Linked DNA regions of Asanoa sp. WMMD1127. The protein of the gene in region 1 interacts with the protein of each later gene in a pairwise test. Links are inferred from orthologs where the notes say so. Each region holds a gene or a part of one and is shown in the gene's direction. Other genes may lie near its edges.

Region 1 (6,873 bases):
TGGCGCCGGACTGCGTGCCGGTGGTCGCCTACGGCGCCCTGGTGCCGCCGGCCGCCCTCGAGATTCCCCGGCACGGCTGGGTCAACCTGCACTTCTCGCTGCTGCCGGCCTGGCGCGGCGCGGCGCCCGTCCAGCACGCCGTGCTGCACGGCGACGAGATCACCGGCGCCAGCGTGTTCGAGCTGGAGGCGGGCCTCGACACCGGCCCGGTCTACGGCACGCTGACCGACGAGATCCGCCCGACCGACACCTCCGGCGACCTGCTCGACCGGCTGGCCACCTCCGGCGCGGGCCTGCTGGTCGCCGTGCTCGACGCGATCGAGGCCGGCACCGCGCGGGCCGAGCCGCAGCCGGCCGACGGCGTGAGCCTCGCGCCCAAGCTGACCGTCGAGGACGCGATGGTGCGCTGGGACGAGCCCGCGTTCGCCGTCGACCGCCGGATCCGGGCGTGCACCCCGGCGCCCGGCGCGTGGACCACGTTCCGCGAGGACCGGGTCAAGCTGGGCCCGGTCCGGCCGGTCGCCAACGCTCCCGCCCTCAAACCCGGCGACCTGCTGGTCGACCGCACCGGCGTGCTGGTCGGCACGGCCACCACGCCGGTCGCCCTCGGCGAGGTGCGGGCCGCGGGCAAGCGGGCCATGCCGGCCGCCGACTGGGCGCGCGGCGTCCGGGTCGAGTCCAGCGAGCGTTTCGCGTGACCGCCGACCTGCGCGGCCACGACGGCCGTGGAAGCCACGACGACCGCCGCAACGAGCCCGGACGTGGCCGCGGCGGCCAGGGCCGGGATCGCCGCGACGACCGCCGCTCCCAGGGCGGCCGACGCAACACCATCGACCCGGCCCGCTCCGCCGCCTACGCCGCGGTCGCCGCCGTGCACCGCGACGACGCGTACGCCAACCTGGTCCTGCCGGCCATCCTGCGCGAGCGCGACGTCGACGGACGGGACGCCGCGTTCGCGACCGAGCTCACCTACGGCGCACTGCGCTCGCGCGGCACCCTCGACGCGGTGCTGGCCGCGGCGGCCGGCCGCGAGGTCGACCGGATCGACCCGCCGGCCCGTGACGCGCTGCGCCTGGGCGCCTACCAGATCCTCTACATGCGTGTGCCGGCCCACGCCGCCGTCTCGTCCACGGTCGACCTGGTCAAGGCGGTCGCTCCCGGCGCCACCGGTTTCGCCAACGCCGTCCTCCGCGAGATCACCACACGCGACCTCGACGCCTGGGTCGAGCGGCTCGCGCCCGACTACGCCACCGACCCGATCGGCAACCTCGCCCTGACCAACAGCCATCCGCAGTGGATCGTCCGGGCGTTCCAGGAGGCTCTCGGCGGCGACCTCGACGAAACCAACCGGCTGCTGATCGAGGACAACCAACCGCCGGCCGTGCAGCTCTGCGCCCGTCCGGGCCGGGTCGACGCGGTCGCGCTGGCCGACGAGGTGGGCGGCGCGCCGGGCGCGTTCTCGCCGTACGCCGTCTATCTGTCCGGCGGCGCCCCGGGCGACCTCGCCGCCATCCGTGACGGCCGCGCCCACGTGCAGGACGAGGGCTCGCAGCTGGTCGCCACCGCGCTGGTCGACGCGCCGGTCGAGGGCACCGACGCGCGCTGGCTCGACCTGTGCGCCGGCCCCGGTGGCAAGGCCGGCCTGCTCGCCGCGATCGCCGCCCAGCGCGGCGCCCACCTGACCGCGGTCGAGGTGGCCGCGCACCGGGCCGAGCTCGTGTCGAAGGCGGTGGCGGGCTTCCCCGCGACCGTGCTGCACACCGACGGCCGGACCGTCGGCCGCGACTCCGACCTGCCGGAGCAGGGCTTCGACCGGGTGCTGGTCGACGCGCCGTGCACGGGCCTGGGCGCGCTGCGCCGGCGGCCCGAGGCGCGCTGGCGCCGCCAGCCCAGCGACCTGCCGCCGCTGACCCGCCTCCAGCGCGAGCTGCTCACCGCGGCGCTGCGGGCGGTCCGCCCGGGCGGCGTGGTCGGCTACGTGACCTGCTCGCCGCACACGGTCGAGACGCACGTCTCGGTCACCGAGGGCACCCGCCGCTCCGACATCGCGGTCGACTTCGTCGACGCCCGCCCGCTGCTCCCGGCCGGCATGCCGGGCCTGGGCACCGGCCCGACGGTGCAGCTCTGGCCACACCGGCACGGCACGGACGCGATGTTCCTGGCCGTCCTGCGCCGGACTAGTTGACCGGCAGCAGCGAGGTGCCGCCGTTCTTGATCGACCGGGTGTACGTGCGGCCACTGTCCCAGGAGAAGCACTTCACGCCGCGGTTGCCCTGGTCCCACTCGGCCGCGGTCGGGTAGTAGTAGATCGTCCCGGTGCGGAACGCCAGGTTGCCGTCCTTGGGCAGCTTGGCGTAGGTGGCGACGGCGTTGAGGCACGCCTTGTGGATGGTCTCGCTGTCGTCGATGAAGGTCTTGTAGGCCTTGTCCGGCGCGTTGTAGACACCGACGAACTCGCTGCGGTGCGTCTTGGTGCAGCCGACGGCCACCATCTCCTGCACGATGTCCTTGGAGATCTTCGGCGTGAAGCAGCCGTAGTGCAGCGACGACGGCTTGGCCAGCGCGCCCTTCAGCGAGCCGTCCCGGGACGCCATGCTGGTGTCGTCGAGCGACCGGGTCTCCGCGATGTCGCAGCGGAACCACCGGGAGCCGCCCTGCCACGCCTCCGGCGCCGGGAGCACGAGGGTCAGCGCGAGCCGGGCGCCGCGCCAGTCGCCACCGAGGAAGGCGTTGGCCTTCGCGCCGCATTCGCCGTACGCCGTCTTGTAAGGCTTCTGACCGGGGGCCGGCGGCTTGGCGCCCGCGTCGCCGACCTCTCCGACGTGGACCGTCTCGGTCATGTGGGTGGTGGCGCAGTCGACCGGCGCGTAAGCGGCCAGGTAACCGGACTCCACCGCCGTGCTGTGGCAGACCTCGGCGGCCGGCACGAACGGCTTGGGCTCGCTGATCGGCCGCCAGTCGTCGCTGAGGTCGCCGTCGACGCCGGCGGGGTTGCCGCCGCAGCCCGCGAGCGCGAGCGCAGCCACGAGGCCCGCCAGGCCCACCGTCCACCAGCGTCGCATCCGCTCATCCCTCCCCAGGGCCGGGTCGAGGGCAACCCTACGGGGATCGGCCAAGGCTTCGTACACTGGCCCGGTGACCCGACCGTCGCCGATCGTCGCCCCCAGCATCCTCGCCGCCGACTTCGCCCGGCTCGCCGACGAGGTCCACGTGGTCGAAGGGGAGGCCGACTGGTTGCACATCGACGTCATGGACAACCATTTCGTGCCCAACCTGACGATCGGCCTGCCCGTCGTGCAGAGCCTGCGCCCGGTCACCCAGCTGCCGTTCGACGTGCACCTGATGATCGACGAGCCGCGCCGGTGGGCGCCGGCCTACGCCGACGCGGGCGCCTACAACGTCACCTTCCACGTCGAGGCCAGTGAGAACCCGGTCGCGCTGGCCAAGGACCTGCGGGCCGCCGGCGCCAAGGCCGGCCTGGCGATCGACCGGGACACCCCGATCGAGCCCTACCTCGAGCTGCTGCCCAGCTTCGACACGCTGCTGGTGATGACCATCAAGGCCGGCTTCGGCGGCCAGCGCTTCCTGCCCGACCTGCTGGAGAAGGTGCGCAAGGTCCGCACGGCCCGGGAGAGCGGCCATCTGGAGCTGCGCATCGAGGTCGACGGCGGGATCGCCGCCGACACGATCGAGCAGGCGGCGGAGGCCGGCGCCGACGCGTTCGTCGCGGGCACCGCGGTCTACGGCGCCGACGACCCGGCCGCCGCGATCCGCCATCTGCGGTCGCTGGCCACCGGGGCCGGGGCACGGCCATGAGCGAGCGGAGCGAGCGAATCAGCCGGCTCAGCGCGCCGAGGGAATGGTCTGCCACGCGAAGCGGGGCACGGCCATGAGCGAGCGGGACCAGGTCGCCCTGGAGCCGGTCAACCGGCTCGGGCTGATCCTGATCGTCGACGACGACGAAGATATCGCCCGGTTCGTCGGGATCAGTCTCAAGCTGCACGGGTTCGACGTGATGCACGCCCGCGACGGTCAGGAGGCGCTGGAGCTGATCGAGCGGATCCGGCCGGACCTGTGCGTGGTCGACCTGATGATGCCCCGCATCGACGGCGTCGAGCTGACCCAACGGCTGCGCGCCGACCCGATGAACGCCGCTCTGCCGATCATCATGCTGACCGCCAAGGGGCTGACCGTCGACAAGGTGCACGGGCTGCGGGCGGGCGCCGACGACTACATGGTCAAGCCGTTCGACACGTCCGAGCTCGTCGCCCGGGTCGAGTCGACGCTGCGCCGCAACCGGGAATACCGCGAGGTCTCGCCGCTGACCGGCCTGCCCGGCAACACCCGGATCAGCCGCGAGATCACCGACCGGGTGCGCAACGGGGCCGACTACGCGGTCGCCTACATCGACATCGACCGGTTCAAGAGCGTCAACGACGTCTACGGCTTCGGCCGCGGCGACGAGTTCATCGGCGCGCTGGCCCGCAGCCTGCACCGGGCGGTCACCGTGGCCGGCCTGCCGCCCGCGTTCCTCGGCCACATCGGCGGCGACGACTTCGTGATCGTCTGCGCCCCGCCGCAGGTCCGGCCGCTGGCCGAGCAGGCCGTGCTCGACTTCGAGAAGACCACCGACGGGCTCTACGACGAGCGCGACGCCGCCCGTGGCTACGTCGAGGTGCGCGACCGGCGCAACAACATCCAGCGGGCGGCCCTGGTCACCCTCTCCATCGGGGTGGCCCTGTCCAGCGGCGACCGCCGGTTCAACGACCCGCGCGAGATCATCGCCCTGGCCAACGAGATGAAGAGCGTGGCGAAGAGCCAGCCCGGCTCGTACGTGGCCGTCGACCGCCGCCTCGCTCCGGGGTGACCGGTTTGTCCGGCGGTGTCCGTGGCCGGCGCCGCATGTGAGGTAGGTCGCCTGTCGATCGCCGTTCCGCCGATTGCGTGTAAGACTTAACCCCAACCCACCACGCGCTGGCGGGACTCGGTGAAATTCCGAACCGGCGGTGATCCGCGGGGCCTGGCCCCCGGTAAGCCCGCGACCCGGTCGAGGAACCTCTCGAACGGTGGACCTGGTGAGAATCCGGGGCCGACGGTTGGGCAGCCACTTCGGCCGCCCAGACAGTCCGGATGGGAGACAGCGCGAGGGCGGATGGCCGCGCCGTTCCCAGGCGCCGCCGTCGGGCGGCCTGACGCCGTCCCGAGCCGCGCTCCTGCCTGCCTCCACCTCGCCCGCGCTGACCACGGCGCACGGGAAGGGAACGGGCATGGCGAGCGGCGTCTCCGTCGACGAGGCGATGCGGCGCGCGATTGCGCTCGGGGCACGCGGCCTCGGCACCACGAGTCCCAACCCCGTCGTGGGTTGTGTGCTGCTCGACGCCGAGGGCGAGGTGGTCGGCGAGGGCTTCCACGCGTACGCCGGCGGCCCGCACGCCGAGATCGTCGCGCTCGCGCAGGCCGGCGACCGGGCCCGCGGCGGCACCGCGATCGTCACCCTGGAGCCCTGCAACCACACCGGCCGCACCGGCCCCTGCACCCGTGCCCTCATCAACGCGGGCGTGGCCAAGGTCGTCGTCGGCGTGGCGGACCCGGACCCGGTCGCCCGCGGCGGCGCCGAGACCCTGCGGGCCGCGGGCGTCGAGGTCCAGATGGGCGTACGCGAGGACGAGGCCGAGGCCGGCAACATCGCCTGGCTGACCAGCGTGCGCCGGGGCTGGCCCTACGTGACCTGGAAGTACGCCGCCACCCTCGACGGCCGGTCCGCAGCCGCCGACGGCACCAGCATGTGGATCACCTCCGAGGCCGCCCGCATGGACGTGCACGCGCTGCGCTGTGCGAGCGACGCCGTCATGGTCGGCATCGGCACCGTGCTCGCCGACGACCCCCGGCTGACCGCCCGCAACCTGCGCGACGGCTCGCTGGCGATCCGGCAGCCGCTGCGGGTCGTGGTGGACAGCGCCGGGCGTACGCCGGTCGACGCCAAGGTCCGCGACAGCGCCGCGCCGACCTGGGTCGCCACCGCCGCGGCGGTCGGCGCGGGTCCGGACGGGCACGTCGACCTGCAGGCGCTGCTCGCGGCCCTGCACACCCGCGGCGTCCGCTCGGTGCTGCTGGAGGGCGGCCCGCGACTGGCCGGCGCGTTCCTCGCCGCCGGGCTGGTCGACAAGGTGGTCGGCTACGTCGCGCCCAAGCTGCTCGGCGCCGGCACCTCCGCGCTCGCCGACGCGGGCGTCTCCACCATCGCCGAGGTCATCGACCTCGACCTCACCGATGTCACGCGGGTCGGCCCTGACCTGCGGTTCACCGCTGTGCCACGCAAGAAGGAGGGCTGACCCGCATGTTCACCGGCATCATCGAGGAGCTCGGCGAGATGGTCGGCTGGACCGCGACCGGCGACGACTCCGGCCTGATCGCGATCCGCGGCAAGACCGTCGTCGACGACCTGAAGCACGGCGACTCGATCTCGGTCAACGGTGTCTGCCTGACCGCGGTCGAGATCTCCGCCGACGGCTTCACCGCCGACGTGATGGGCGAGACGCTGCGCCGCTCGTCGCTCGGCGAGCTGCACCCCGGCGACCCCGTCAACCTGGAACGGGCCGCCCGGCTCGACAGCCGGCTCGGCGGCCACCTCGTGCAGGGGCACGTCGACGGCGTCGCCCGGATCGTCGGCCGTGAGCCCGCCGAGCAGTGGACCACCGTCCGGTTCGAGCTGCCGGCCGCCATTCGCCGTTACGTCGTGGAGAAGGGCTCGATCACGGTCGACGGCGTCTCGCTGACCGTGATGGAGGCGGGCGCCGACACGTTCTCGGTCGGCCTGATCCCGACCACGCTGTCGCTCACCACACTCGGTCACAAGCAGATCGGCGACCTGGT
Region 2 (6,862 bases), 3.7 Mb from region 1 along the record:
GTTCGCCCCGGTGGACGTACGCCTGGAAAGCCTGACCCAGCGACTCGAGGCCGTGCCGGACGCGCTGGCCACCGCCCGGTCCACGCTCGCCGCGATGCCCAGGATCCACGTCGAGACCGCGATCGGGCAGTTCGCCGGCACGGCCGCGCTGGTCCGCGACGAGGTGCCGGCGATGCTCGAGGAGGCGCCGCCGATGCGCGGCACGGTGCAGCCGGCCGCCGACGCCGCGGTCGCCGCCCTCGACGAGTTCGCCGACTGGCTGCGCGCCCAACTGCCGGCCGCCGAGCGCGACCCGCGCCTGGGCCGTCGGCTGTGGGAGGCCCGGCTCTGGCACACCCTCGACACGGAGCTGACCGCCGGGCAGGTGCTCGACCGGGCGCGGGAGAACCTCGAGCGGGTCGGCGAGGACCTGCGCCGGGCGGCGGCCGAGCTGACCGGCGGCCGGCCCGACGACGACACGGTGCGCGAGGCGCTGGGCCGGCTCGGCGCCGACCACCCCGACAACGACACGATCGTCGAGCTGGCCCGGCAGACGATGGTCGAGTGCACGGACTTCGTACGCGAGCACGACCTGGTGTCGCTCGTCGACGACCCGTGTGTGATCCAGGAGATGCCGGAGTTCGCCCGCGGCGTCGCGGTGGCCTACTGCGATTCGCCCGGCCAGCTCGAGACGGCCGAGCTGCCGACCTTCTACTGCATCTCGCCGACCCCGGCCGACTGGTCGCCGGAGCGGGTGGAGTCGTTCTACCGCGAATACAACAACCACATGATCCGCAACTTGACCGTGCACGAGGCGATGCCGGGGCACTACCTGCAGCTCGCCCACTCGCGCCGGTTCCAGGGCACCACCCGGGTCCGCAAGCTCGGCGTCTCCGGCCCGTTCGCGGAGGGCTGGGCGGTCTACACCGAGGAGGTGATGGCCGGCCTGCGGTTCGGCGGCCTGCCGATCCGCCTCCAGCAGCTCAAGATGCAGCTCCGGATGACCATCAACGCGATCCTCGACCAGGCCGTCCACTGTGACGGCATGACCGAGGAGGAGGCGATGGCGCTGATGACCGGGCCCGGCTTCCAGGAGGAGGGCGAGGCGGCCGGCAAGTGGCGCCGCGCGCTGCTCACCTCGACGCAGCTGTCCACCTACTTCGTGGGCTACCAGGAGATCCTGGACACCGCGCTGCGCCGCCCGGCCGGCACCGGCACCCGGCAGTGGCACGACGCGATGATCGCCCACGGCTCGCCGCCGCCGCGCCACCTCCCGCAGCTGCTCGGCCTGGCGCCGCGGTCATGAACCTCGACGACCTGCCCTTGGCCGAGTTCGCCTTCCCGGGCCCGCTGCGCGACAAGCTGGTGGCCGCCATCCTCAGTGGCGCCAAGACCTCGACGTCGGCGCTGTTGGCGGGCTACGTCGACGAGCCGCTGCCCGTGGTCGGCCAGGTCTCGGCGGTGGTCGACTCGGCCGGCCGGCGCGTGGCGGCGATCGAGCTCACCGAGGTACGCGTCGTCCGCTGCGGCGACGTCGACCTCCAGCACGCGATCGACGAGGGCGAGGGCTTCCGGTCCGTGGCCGAGTGGCGGGCGGGCCACGAGGAGTTCTGGCACAGCCCGGAGGTGCGGGCGGAGCTGGGCGACCCGGGCTTCACGGTTGACGACGACACGCAGATCGTCGCCGAGCGGTTCCGGGTCGTGTCTCAGGCCAGTTCGGCCACCGCGGCGTCGATCAGCCAGCGCGAGATCGAGTAGGTCGGCGGCAGCGCCTCCGGCAGGTCGCGCAGCGGCCACCAGCGCGCCTCGGCCAGCTCCTTGCCGTCGACCACCGGCTCGGCGTCGCGCGCGGCCGAGGCCAGGAAGCCCGTCAGCACGACGCCGGGGCCGGACATCGCCCACGGCTGGCTGCCGAAGTAGCGCAGGCCCGAGACGGTCAGGCCGACCTCCTCGGCGACCTCGCGGTGCACCGCCTCCTCCAGCGACTCGCCGGCCTCGACGAAGCCCGCCACCAGGGCCCACAGCTCGGTCGGCCCGTACGTGTGCCGGACCAGCAGGATCTCCTCGCCTCGGCGGATCGCGGTCAGCACGGCCGGGGAGAGCTGCATCGGGACGTAGAGGTCACAACCGGGGCAGCGGCGGGCGTGCTCGCCCGGGACGTCGGCCAGCTCGGTCGCGCACGCGCCGCAGTAGCGGTGACTGCGCCGCCAGGTGACGATCTGCAGCGCCCGGCCGGCCAGCGCGGTCCGCGGCTCGTCGAGGGCGGCCGCGATCGACGGCCAGCCGCGCCAGTCACCGAGCGTGTCGATCCGCTCGGGCAGCCCGGCGGCCCAGACCCGCACGCCGTCGAGGGAACCGACCGGCACCCACGCCACGTCGTCGGGCAGGTCGTCGAGGTCGGCGCGGCGGGGAAAGGGCGTCAACAGGCGGCGTCCGGCGACGAGCACGCAGTGGTCGGACGGGCTGGGCGGCCCCGCCGCCACGGCGTCGGGCACGAACCGGCTCACGGAGCCGAGGGTAACGCCCGATAGGCTCCTCGGGGACGACGGGACGCAGCGTCGCGGCCGTGAGCCCACGACATCAACACACGGCAGGGAGTCGGAACAGTGGCCACCATTGAGGGAATCGTCGCCCGGGAGATCCTGGACTCGCGCGGCAACCCCACCGTCGAGGTCGAGGTCGGGCTCGACGACGGCACGATCGCGCGGGCCGCCGTGCCGTCGGGCGCGTCGACCGGCGCGTTCGAGGCGCTGGAGCTGCGCGACGGCGACACGCAGCGCTACAACGGCAAGGGCGTCGAGAAGGCCGTCGCCAACATCGAGGAACGAATCGTCGACCAGCTGATCGGTTTCGAGGCCAGCGAGCAGCGGCTGATCGACCAGAAGATGCTCGACATCGACGGCACGCCCGACAAGTCGCAGCTCGGCGCGAACGCCATCCTCGGCGTCTCGCTGGCCATCGCCAAGGCCGCCGCCAAGTCGGCGGAGCTGAGCCTGTTCCGCTACCTGGGCGGCCCCAACGCACACCTGCTGCCGGTGCCGATGATGAACATCCTCAACGGCGGCGCCCACGCGGACTCCAACGTGGACGTTCAGGAGTTCATGATCGCCCCGATCGGCGCCCCGACGTTCCGCGAGGCGGTCCGCTCGGGCGCCGAGGTCTACCACGCGCTCAAGTCGGTGCTCAAGGCCAAGGGCCTGTCCACCGGCCTCGGTGACGAGGGTGGCTTCGCGCCGAACCTGCCGACCAACGCCGCCGCGCTCGACCTGATCGCCGAGGCCGTCGAGAAGGCCGGCTACCGGCTGGGCAGCGACATCGTGCTGGCCCTCGACGTGGCCGCGACCGAGTTCTTCGCCGACGGCGTCTACACGTTCGAGGGCGAGAAGCGCAGCGCCGACGAGATGAGCGCCTACTACGAGAAGCTCGTCGCCGACTACCCGATCGTGTCGATCGAGGACCCGCTGGCCGAGGACGACTGGGCCGGCTGGTCCGCGTTCACCGCGCGGGTCGGCGACCGGGTGCAGATCGTCGGCGACGACCTGTTCGTCACCAACCCGCAGCGGATCGCCCGCGGCATCGCCGAGCGCGCCGCCAACGCGGTCCTCGTCAAGGTCAACCAGATCGGCTCGCTCACCGAGACGTTCGACGCGGTCGACCTGGCCCACCGGGCCGGCTTCGCGACGATGATGAGTCACCGCTCCGGCGAGACCGAGGACACCACGATCGCCGACCTGGCCGTCGCGGTCGGCTCCGGCCAGATCAAGACCGGCGCGCCGGCGCGGTCCGACCGGGTCGCCAAATACAACCAGCTGCTCCGGATCGAAGAGGAACTCGCGGACGCGGCGCGCTACGCCGGCGCGGGCGCGTTCCCGAGGTACCGTTCGGCTAGCTGACCCCGCCTGTGCCGGGGCCTCCACGGAGGCCTCGGCGCGTCGGGACCTCGGGGGAGGGGGTGTCGGGTTGTGACGCAGCGCCGCATGCCGAGCGGGCAGGGGCCCTCCCGCCGCCCGAGCAGCAGCGCCGGCCGGGGTCGGGCAACCGCCCGGGCCAGCACACGGGAGACGGTCGTCGCCGCGCGGTCGGCGGCCACGCCACGCACGGCCAACCGGCCGGCCGCCGCGCGCCGCACCGGCGCCGGAGCCACCGGCGCCGCCGCCCGGCGCACCGCCGCGCCACAGCCACGCCGGCTCACCGGCCGGGCCACGGTGCTCGTCGCGGTGCTGATCGCGCTGGCTCTCGCGTACACCTATCCGATCCGGGTCTATCTCAACCAGCAGTCCGACATCGCCGAGATGCAGTCGGCCCAGTCCGCGCAGCGCGCCGAGATCAAGCGCCTGCAGGACGAGGCCGCGCTCTGGAAAGACCCCAACTACATCAAGACCCAGGCGAGGAGCCGCTTCTTCATGGTCCTCCCCGGCGAAGAGCTGTTGATCCTGCTCTCCGACCCCGACGGCGCCGCCCGTGACGCGGGCCTGCCGCCGCCGGGCGCGACGCCGCCCGAGCCCGATCCGTGGTACGACACGCTCTGGTCGAGCGTCGAGGCCGCCAACGCGGAAAGCACGCCGTGACGCCCGTCGGTGAGGCGGCGTCCGCCCGGGACCGGGCCGCCGTCGCCGCACAGCTCGGCCGGCCACCGCGGGCGATCCGCGCGGTCGCGCACCGCTGCCCGTGCAAGCTGCCGGACGTCGTCGAGACCACGCCGCGGCTGGCCGACGGCACGCCGTTCCCGACGCTGTTCTACCTGACCTGCCCGCGGGCCACGGCGGCGTGCAGCCGGCTCGAGTCGGCCGGGCTGATGAAGGAGATGGCCGCCCGGCTCGCCGACGACCCGGAGTTGGCCGCGCACTACCGGGCCGCGCACGAGGACTACCTGGCCCGGCGGGAGGCGGTCGCGCACGTCGAGGAGATCGACGGCATCTCGGCCGGCGGCATGCCGGGCCGGGTCAAGTGCCTGCACGTCCTGGTCGCCCACGCGCTGGCCGTCGGTCCAGGGGTCAACCCGTTCGGCGACGAGGCGATCGAGGCGATCGGCTCCTGGTGGGACGGTGGGCCGTGTGTCGAGGTCGCCGACTGATGGGCGACATCGCGGTCCGCCGGGCCCGCACGGGTGACGTGCGGGCCATCCGCCGGCTGATCGACACGTTCAGCACCGGCGGCCGGCTGCTGAGCAAGGCCACGGTCACGCTCTACGAGGACGTGCTCGAGTTCTGGGTCGCGGTCGACGGGTCCACCGTGGTGGGCTGTGGCGCGCTGCACGTGATGTGGGAGGACCTGGCGGAGATCCGCACGGTCGCCGTCGACCCGGACCACCAGGGCCGCAAGATCGGCTACGAGCTGGTCACCGCGCTGATCGCCGCCGCGCGCGACGTCGGTGTGCGCCGGGTGTTCGTGCTGACCTTCGAGACGGAGTTCTTCGGCCGGTTCGGCTTCCGTGAGATCGACGGCGCGCCGGTGCCGGCGACGGTCTACGAGCAGTTGCTGCGGTCGTACGACGAAGGTGTCGCGGAGTTCCTCGACCTGGAACGAGTGAAACCCAACACCCTGGGCAACACGCGGATGTTGCTGCACCTCTCGTAGTGTCGACCTTGTGACCCGGGTAGCTGCGATCGACTGTGGGACCAACTCCATCCGCCTCCTCGTCGCCGACGTGGGCGCCGACGGTCGGCTGACCGACGTGACCCGCCGGATGGAGATCGTCCGGCTCGGCCAGGGCGTCGACCAGACCGGCCGGCTGGCCCCCGAGGCCATCGAGCGGACCCGGGTGGCGCTGGCGGACTACACGGCCCAGATCCGGGCGCTGGGTGCGTCCCGGGTGCGGATGTGCGCGACCTCGGCGTCCCGCGACGCGGCCAACGCGGCCGACTTCACCGACATGGTGCTGACCACGCTCGGCGTGGCCCCCGAGGTGGTGACCGGCGACGAGGAGGCCCGGCTGTCCTACACCGGCGCGGTGCGGGGCCTGGTCGCGCCGGCGCCGTACCTGATCGTCGACATCGGCGGCGGATCCACGGAGTTCGTCACCGGCTCGTCGGACGCCGGACCCGACGCGGCGATCTCCGTCGACATCGGCTGCGTCCGCATGACCGAGCGCCACCTGCACAGCAACCCACCCACGGCGGCGGAGGTGACGGCCGCGGAGACCGACATCGCTGCGGCGGTCGACCGGGCGCTGGAGGCGGTCCCGGGCCGCGCGGCGGCGACGCTGGTCGGCCTGGCCGGCTCCGTGACCACGGTGGTCGGGATCGCGCTGGACCTGCCGGGCTACGACCCGGGCCGGATCCACCACGCCCGCGTCTCCTACGACGACGTGGCCAAGGTGACCGCGGACCTGCTGTCCAAGACCCCGGCGGAGCGCCTGGAAAACCCGATCATGCACCCGGGGCGGGCGGACGTCATCGGCGCCGGCGCCCTGGTGCTGCGCATCATCATGGAACGCGCGGGGATGACGTCGGTGATCGCCTCGGAGCACGACATCCTCGACGGCATCGCCTACAGCATCGGAGGCTAGGCATGGCGACGCGGCTCGTGCAGATCACGATGAAGGCCAGGGACGACTCGGCGCTCGGTGGTTTCTGGGCGCAGGTGCTCGGCTGGGAGGTCTCCAGCGAGGGACCCGGCATCACCAACCTCGAACCCCCTGACTTCGCCTATCCGGACCCCGTCGCGGTCTGCATCGACCTCGTGGCCTCGCAGGAACCCAAGACGGCGAAGAACCGTGTGCACGTCGACCTCGCCACCACCTCGACCCAGCACGAGGCGGAGCTGATCGCGCGCCTGACGGAGCTCGGCGCTGCGCGCGCCGACATCGGCCAGGGCGACGCCGAGTGGACGGTCATGACCGACCCCGAGGGCAACGAGTTCTGCGTGCTGAAGCCCGGGCCCC

What was found. Proteins that work in one complex are often made in the same cells at the same time.
Region 2: the proteins of rpe (region 1) and eno interact in binary tests that used the Escherichia coli proteins (3 or more experiments, as listed by UniProt). The link is inferred for Asanoa sp. WMMD1127 from one-to-one orthologs.

The regions. Positions count from the first base shown.
Region 1 is NZ_JARUBP010000001.1:4,545,060-4,551,932, forward strand. Bases 2,047-4,975 are described here. They hold rpe (ribulose-phosphate 3-epimerase), read left to right. Parts: upstream 2,047-3,135; coding sequence 3,136-3,816; downstream 3,817-4,975. Other genes in these bases: O7635_RS21715 (transcription antitermination factor NusB), read left to right, coding at 2,047-2,185; O7635_RS21720 (septum formation family protein), read right to left, coding at 2,178-3,062; O7635_RS21730 (response regulator), read left to right, coding at 3,890-4,867. Outside these bases: fmt (methionyl-tRNA formyltransferase), read left to right, coding at 1-698; more of O7635_RS21715, read left to right, coding at 707-2,046; bifunctional diaminohydroxyphosphoribosylaminopyrimidine deaminase/5-amino-6-(5-phosphoribosylamino)uracil reductase RibD, read left to right, coding at 5,268-6,332; O7635_RS21740 (riboflavin synthase), read left to right, coding at 6,338-6,873. UniProt on the Escherichia coli protein: Catalyzes the reversible epimerization of D-ribulose 5-phosphate to D-xylulose 5-phosphate.
Region 2 is NZ_JARUBP010000001.1:817,499-824,360, reverse strand. Bases 1,811-4,728 are described here. They hold eno (phosphopyruvate hydratase), read left to right. Parts: upstream 1,811-2,585; coding sequence 2,586-3,872; downstream 3,873-4,728. Other genes in these bases: O7635_RS04030 (DUF501 domain-containing protein), read left to right, coding at 4,544-4,728; O7635_RS04035 (septum formation initiator family protein), read left to right, coding at 3,942-4,547; nudC (NAD(+) diphosphatase), read right to left, coding at 1,811-2,486. In the rest of the region: O7635_RS04055 (DUF885 domain-containing protein), read left to right, coding at 1-1,285; O7635_RS04050 (ASCH domain-containing protein), read left to right, coding at 1,282-1,737; more of nudC, read right to left, coding at 1,686-1,810; more of O7635_RS04030, read left to right, coding at 4,729-5,053; O7635_RS04025 (amino-acid N-acetyltransferase), read left to right, coding at 5,053-5,556; O7635_RS04020 (Ppx/GppA phosphatase family protein), read left to right, coding at 5,567-6,487; O7635_RS04015 (VOC family protein), read left to right, coding at 6,490-6,862. UniProt on the Escherichia coli protein: Catalyzes the reversible conversion of 2-phosphoglycerate (2-PG) into phosphoenolpyruvate (PEP). It is essential for the degradation of carbohydrates via glycolysis.